Regions from separate parts of the Pseudomonas sp. P1_C12 genome, predicted to be linked through region 3. Evidence: predicted binding sites of a transcription regulator. Region 3 holds the regulator's gene; each other region holds the start of a gene.
The links. Region 3 encodes sigma-54, which starts transcription at its own class of promoters, with help from an activator protein. Its sites were predicted from a motif close to ANTGGCATNNANNTTGCTNT; they were not measured.
Positions count from the first base shown of each region.

Region 1: flgB (flagellar basal body rod protein FlgB) is a predicted target of sigma-54. The motif match lies at 780-799, and genes of this name have one in related genera.
Region 2: AC1D19_RS04770 (flagellar basal body rod protein FlgF) is a predicted target of sigma-54. The motif match lies at 1,359-1,378, and genes of this name have one in related genera.

Region 1 is NZ_JBFUAE010000017.1:89,630-91,896, reverse strand. It holds gene cheR (protein-glutamate O-methyltransferase CheR) at 1-542, shown strand, start outside; gene flgB (flagellar basal body rod protein FlgB) at 842-1,249, shown strand; gene flgC (flagellar basal body rod protein FlgC) at 1,253-1,696, shown strand; gene flgD (flagellar hook assembly protein FlgD) at 1,712-2,267, shown strand, end outside.
Region 2 is NZ_JBFUAE010000002.1:384,642-386,908, forward strand. It holds gene flgG (flagellar basal-body rod protein FlgG) at 1-518, opposite strand, end outside; gene AC1D19_RS04770 (flagellar basal body rod protein FlgF) at 564-1,304, opposite strand; gene AC1D19_RS04775 (sigma-54-dependent phenylalanine hydroxylase transcriptional regulator PhhR) at 1,616-2,267, opposite strand, start outside.
Region 3 is NZ_JBFUAE010000005.1:173,806-176,072, forward strand. It holds gene ptsN (PTS IIA-like nitrogen regulatory protein PtsN) at 1-58, opposite strand, end outside; gene hpf (ribosome hibernation-promoting factor, HPF/YfiA family) at 71-379, opposite strand; gene AC1D19_RS11150 (RNA polymerase factor sigma-54) at 454-1,947, opposite strand; gene lptB (LPS export ABC transporter ATP-binding protein) at 2,220-2,267, opposite strand, start outside.

The sequences.
Region 1 (2,267 bases), on a different contig from region 3:
TCAAGGCCAGTCCCGGCCAGCGCCTGCGCATCTGGTCGGCGGCATGCTCGTCGGGCCAGGAACCCTATTCGCTGTCGATGTCCATCGACGAGTTCGAGCGGGTCAACATGGGTCAGTTGAGGATGGGTGTGCAGATCGTTGCCACCGACCTGTCCGGCACCATGCTGAACAACTGCAAGACCGGTGAGTACGACAGCCTGGCCATCGGCCGCGGTCTGTCGCCCGAGCGTCTGCAGCGTTATTTCGACCCGAAAGGACCGGGACGCTGGGTGATCAAGGCGCCGATCAAGAGCCGCGTGGAATTCCGTTCCTTCAACCTGCTGGACAGCTACGCGAGTCTGGGCAAGTTCGACATCGTGTTCTGCCGCAACGTGTTGATCTACTTCTCCGCCGAGGTGAAGAAGGACATCCTGTTGCGCATCCACAGCACGTTGAAGCGGGGCGGTTACCTGTTCCTCGGTGCTTCCGAAGCGCTGAACGGCTTGCCGGATCATTACCAGATGGTCCAGTGCAGCCCGGGGATCATTTACCAGGCGAAGTGATGCAAAAGCGCCAGGCATAAAAACGGGAGCCCTTCGGGGCTCCTTTTTTATGCCTGGCGCTTTTGCATCACGTAGGAGCTGCCGAACGCGGCCCGAGCCTTCGGCAGCTCCTACAGGGGGGACGTGTTGCGTAGGACAAGCGGCAGAAAAGCGGCATGCGGCGGAAAACCGTTGCCGCTTTTCTGGCATTGCCGCGTTGCCATGGCCGGCAAAGCCCCGGTTTCCGGGCTTTTTTGAATTGGCATGGGGCTTGCTAAGTTGATCCTACGAAAAATCAGGTCACCCGAAGGTTTCCCGACATGAGCATCAGCTTCGATAAAGCGCTCGGTATCCACGAACAAGCCCTGGGCTTCCGCGCCCAGCGTGCCGAAGTCCTGGCCAACAACATCGCCAACGCCGATACCCCGAACTACAAGGCTCGGGACCTGGACTTCTCGAAAGTGCTCGCCGAGCAGAACGAAAAAACCAAAAGCGGCACCTTCGCCCTGAACATGACCAACAGCCGTCACATCGAGGCTGAAGGCCTGGGCAATGGCGACGAGTCGTTGCTGTATCGCACTCCGATGCAACCGTCGATCGACCAGAACACCGTGGACGCCCAGCTGGAACAGTCGAACTACGCGCAAAACGCGATCGGCTTCCAGGCCAGCTTCACCCTGCTCAACAGCAAATTCAAAGGGCTGGTATCAGCCCTGCGCGGAGAGTAAGCCATGTCTCTATCCAGTGTTTTCAACATTGCCGGTAGCGGCATGAGTGCGCAGACCACGCGTTTGAACACCGTCGCTTCGAACATCGCCAACGCCGAGACGGTTTCGTCGAGCATCGACCAGACCTACCGCGCGCGTCATCCAGTGTTCGCCACCATGTTCCAGGGCGGCCAGAGCGGCGGCAGCGACTCGCTGTTCCAGAACCAGGATGCCGCCGGTCAGGGCGTGCAGGTGCTGGGTGTGGTCGAAGACCAGAGCAACCTCGAGGCGCGCTACGAGCCGAACCATCCGGCGGCCGATGCCAAGGGCTACGTCTACTACCCGAACGTCAACGTGGTTGAAGAAATGGCCGACATGATTTCTGCGAGCCGTTCGTTCCAGACCAACGCCGAAATGATGAACACCGCCAAAACCATGATGCAGAAGGTCCTGACCCTCGGTCAGTGATAAGGGACGACTCAGATGAGTGTTACCGATTCCACCAGCGGTTTGAGCCTCAACGATATCCTGGCCAATTCCTCGATCAAGACCAGCGCCACGACTGACGGCCTCGCGTCGGCAACCGGCAGCGCCACGGGCAACAAGGCCCTGGGCAAGGATGCGTTCCTGCAGTTGCTGGTGACCCAGCTGAAAAACCAGAACCCGCTGGAGCCCCAGGACAACGGCGCGTTCGTGGCCCAGTTGGCGCAGTTCAGCAGCCTGGAAGGCATCACCACGCTCAACAACACCGTGAGCGGCCTGGCCAGCAACTACAACTCGTCCCAGGCCTTGCAGGCGTCGTCGCTGGTGGGCCGTTCGGTCATCGCGCCGGGCGACAAGGCTGTGGTCGATACCACCAAGAGCCTCAGTGGCACGGTGGTGGTTCCGTCTTCGGTGGTGTCCGCCACCCTGAAGATCACCGACGCCGACGGTAAGACCGTGCGCACCATCGACCTCGGTTCGCAGAAGGCCGGCAACGCCAGCTTCATCTGGGACGGCAAGAACGATGCGGGTGAGACGGTACCTGCGGGCACCTACA
Region 2 (2,267 bases), on a different contig from region 3:
AGGTTGCCGATCACCTGGGCAGCCGGGTTGCCGGCAACGGTGATGGACACGGTGCCGTCGCGGCCGACCGTGAAGGTCTGCGCGTCGTTCGGAATGACAATCGCCGGCTCCAGGGCAAAGCCGCTGGCGTTGACGATCTGGCCGTTGGAGTCCAGGTGGAACGTACCGTCACGGGTGTAGGACGTGGTGCCATCCGGTTGCAGGATCTGAAAGAAACCGCGACCGTCGATGGCCATGTCCAGTGGCTGCTCGGTGGTTTGCAGGCTGCCGGCGGTGAAATTTTTCTGGGTGCCGACGATGCGCACACCGGTACCCAGTTGCAGACCCGACGGCAGTTCGCTGTCCTGGGTCGACTGGGCGCCTGGCTGGCGCTTGATCTGGTAGAGCAGGTCCTGGAACTCGGCGCGGTCACGTTTGAAACCCGTGGTCGACACGTTGGCCAGGTTGTTGGAAATGGTGGTCAGGTTGGTGTCCTGAGCGGACAGGCCTGTCTTGGCAACCCATAGAGCCGGAAGCATTCGATTCTCCTCGTGCGCCTGTTTTACGGCGCGACGTTCTGGTAATTAGCTGATCTGCAAGACCCGAGCCATGGCCTGGTCATCGTCTTTGGCGGTGTTCATCATCTTGATGTGCAGCTCGAACTGCTTGGACAAAGCCAGAACCGAGGTCATCTCTTCCACGGCATTGACGTTGCTCGACTCGAGGAACCCGGACACCAGCTTGACGCCGGCATCGGCCTGCGCAGGCGCGCCGTCCTTGGTGTGGATCGAACCATCCAGGCCCTTGGTCATGTTCTTGAGGTCCGGGTTGACCAGCTTGATGCGGTCGACTTCAGCCATCACCCGGGGACCTTCGCCCATCGCACGGATGCTGATGGTGCCGTCCTCTCCGACTTCGATCTGCTGCTCCGGCGGCACCGCAATCGGCCCGCCATTGCCCATGACCGGCATGCCGTTGCCGGCGCGCAGCACGCCCAGGGCGTCAACGTTCAGGCTGCCGGTGCGCACATAGCTTTCACCGCCATCGGGATTCTGTACGGCAATCCAGCCGTTGCCTTGCACGGCAACGTCGAGGTCGCGGCCGGTTTCCACCAGTGAGCCAGGGGAGAAATCGGTGGCCGGGCGTTCGGACATGGCAAACGCACGCGCCGGAAAGCTGTCACCGAACACCGGCATTGAACGAGCTTGCTCCAGGTCTTTCTGGAAGCCGTTGGTGGAGATGTTCGCGAGGTTGTTGGCATGCGCCTTTTGCGCCAGTGCATTCTGGCTGGCGCCGGTCATTGCCACATAAAGGTACTTGTCCACACTCTTTCCTCTGCCTGCCGGACGTTTGCCGCCCACTGCTGTACTGCTGAGCCATAAGCAATTTGCAGACCAACTTGTTTTTGGCGGCGCCAGGCCCGGCAAACAGGGGACTTGGGGGATTCAGAGGGGATTTGTGATTTGTATCAGAGACGAAAAACCGGCGGTGTCATGCCGGTGGGTGGCAAGTGCCGGCCTCTTGAGTGACTGATCTATCGCCTTCGCGAGCAAGCCCGCTCCCACATTTGGAATGCGTTCCCCTGTGGGAGCGGGCTTGCCCGCGAAGAGGCCGGCACAAACGCAGCAGGCCTCAGCTATGACTCAGTCTTGCCCACCTCATATTCACGCAACTTGTTGGCAATGGTGGTATGCGAAACCCCGAGCCGCTTGCCCAGTTGCCGACTGCTCGGATGCTCGGAATACAGCCGCTCCAGCACCGCCTTCTCGAAACGCCCGACGATCTCGTCCAGCCCACCCTCCAGCGAAAAATCGCCAAGGGGTTGGCGCACACCATAGTCCGGCAAACGAATGTGCTCGGCCTTGACCGTCCCGCCGTCGCACAAAGAAACAGCCTGGAACAGCACGTTCTCCAGTTGCCGCACGTTGCCCGGCCAATGGTAGTGACTGAGCCGCTCCATGGCCGCCGGGGCGAGTTTGGGCAGCGGGCAACCAATCTGCCGGCTGGCCTGATCGAGGAAGTGCTCCACCAGCGGCGTCAAGCCGTCGAGGCATTCGCGCAGCGGCGGGATGTGCAGCGACAACACATTCAAGCGGTGATAGAGGTCCTGGCGGAACTCACCGCGAGCGCACAGTTCAGACAGATCGACCTGGGTCGCGCAGATCACCCGCACATCAAGGTAGACCTCTTCATCACTGCCCACACGACGGAAGCAACCGTCCTGCAAAAAGCGCAGCAACTTCACCTGCAAGCGCGGGCTCATTTCGCCGACGCCATCGAGAAACAGC
Region 3 (2,267 bases):
CGCCCGGCACGTTCACCAGGGAACGGCCGGGGGTCAGGATACTTTCAAGTCGGATCATGGGTTGGGAGTGTTAACGACCGGTTGCACCCTGGAGGAGGCTCTGGGTCTTTTCCTTATGCTTTTTGAGTTGTTTATCCAGCTTGTCGGTGAGTGCGTCGATCGCGGCGTACATATCGGTATGTTCCGCGTTGGCGACCACTTCATTCCCGGGAATATGCAGCGTGGCTTCGATTTTCTGCTTCAGTTTTTCGACGGTCATCGTGACCTGCACATTAGTGATCTTGTCGAAATGTCGCTCCAATCGTTCGAGTTTTTCGCCGATGTAGGTGCGAAGAGGTTCGGTCACTTCCAGTTGGTGTCCACTGATGTTGACTTGCATACAGCTTCTCCTTCGTTGCCAGTGCATAAAGCGGCAGGCAGAAATGCCTGCCACTGGAACGCTGTGGCGTGGCTCTACATCAACCGCTTGCGTTCGCTCGAAGGCGCGATCCCGAGGGATTCGCGGTACTTGGCGACGGTGCGGCGAGCCACCTGAATGCCTTGTGCCTCCAGTAAACCAGCGATCTTGCTGTCACTCAATGGCTTTTTCTGATTTTCCGCGGCAACCAGTTTTTTGATGATCGCGCGGATCGCCGTGGACGAGCATTCGCCGCCTTCGGAGGTGCTGACGTGACTGGAGAAAAAGTACTTCAGTTCATAAATGCCCCGGGGGGTGTGCATGAACTTCTGGGTGGTCACCCGTGAAATCGTCGACTCATGCATGCCGACCGCTTCGGCGATGTCATGCAGGACCAACGGCTTCATGGCTTCGTCGCCATATTCGAGGAAACCACGCTGATGCTCGACGATCTGGGTGGCAACCTTCATAAGGGTTTCATTGCGGCTTTGCAGGCTCTTGATGAACCAGCGGGCCTCCTGCAACTGATTGCGCATGAACGTGTTGTCGGCGCTGGTGTCGGCGCGGCGCACGAAACCGGCGTACTGGGCGTTGACCCGCAGCCGTGGCACCGACTCCTGATTCAGCTCCACCAGCCAGCGCTCGTTGTCCTTGCGCACGATAACGTCAGGAACGACATACTCGGCTTCGGTGGACTCGATCTGCGAACCCGGGCGCGGGTTAAGGCTCTGGACCAGCTCGATGACCTGGCGTAGTTCATCTTCCTTGAGCTTCATGCGGCGCATCAGTTGGCTATAGTCGCGGCTGCCAAGCAAGTCGATGTAATCGGTGACCAGGCGCTTGGCCTCAGCCAGCCAAGGGGTCTTGGCGGGTAGCTGGCGCAATTGCAGCAGCAGGCATTCGCCCAGGTTGCGGGCGCCGATGCCGGCGGGCTCGAATTGCTGGATGCGATGCAGGACCGCTTCGATTTCGTCCAGTTCGATGTCCAGTTCCGGATCGAAGGCGTCGAGGATTTCCTCGAGGGTTTCGTCCAGGTAGCCCTGATTGTTGATGCAGTCGATCAGGGTCACGGCGATCAGGCGATCGGTGTCGGACATCGGGGCCAGGTTCAGTTGCCACAGCAAGTGGCTTTGCAAGCTTTCGCCGGCCGAGGTACGGGTGGTGAAGTCCCACTCGTCGTCGTCATTGCTGGGCAGGCTGCTGGCGCTGGTCTGGTAAACGTCTTCCCACGCGGTGTCGACGGGGAGTTCGTTGGGGATGCGCTCGTTCCAGTCACCCTCATCGAGGTTATCAACCGTCGGGGCGGTTTCCTGGTAGGAGGGTTCCTGGATGTCGGTGTTGGGCTTCTGTTCGGCGTTGTCGGCCAAGGGGTCGGTGTTATCGAAGTCGTCGCCTTCTTCCTGGCGTTCGAGCATCGGATTGGACTCCAGGGCCTCCTGGATTTCCTGTTGCAGGTCCAGGGTCGACAATTGGAGCAGGCGGATAGCCTGTTGCAGCTGCGGTGTCATCGTCAGCTGCTGGCCCATTCTCAAGACTAGCGATGGTTTCATGGCAGGGGCTTAACACCTTATTCGCCGGCGCACACGCGCCATCCACTACAGGGCGCCGGGGCGCCAAACATAAGCAAATTATATGCCTGAAACTGTAGTGTTTGCCTAGAGCACTGTAACAATAAAAAGCTGCAATGTTTTGTTGACAGGTTGCTCCGGCCGACTCTTGAACATCTTTGAGGCGTCGTGTTTGCCTAGAGCACTGTAACAATAAAAAAGAGTTGTTTTTTATCGAGACAAGCGCTCGTCGACCAGTCTCGCACCTCGGTGTCTTACAGGCGGAATTCGTGGCCCAGGTACACTTCCTTCACCAGGTCGTT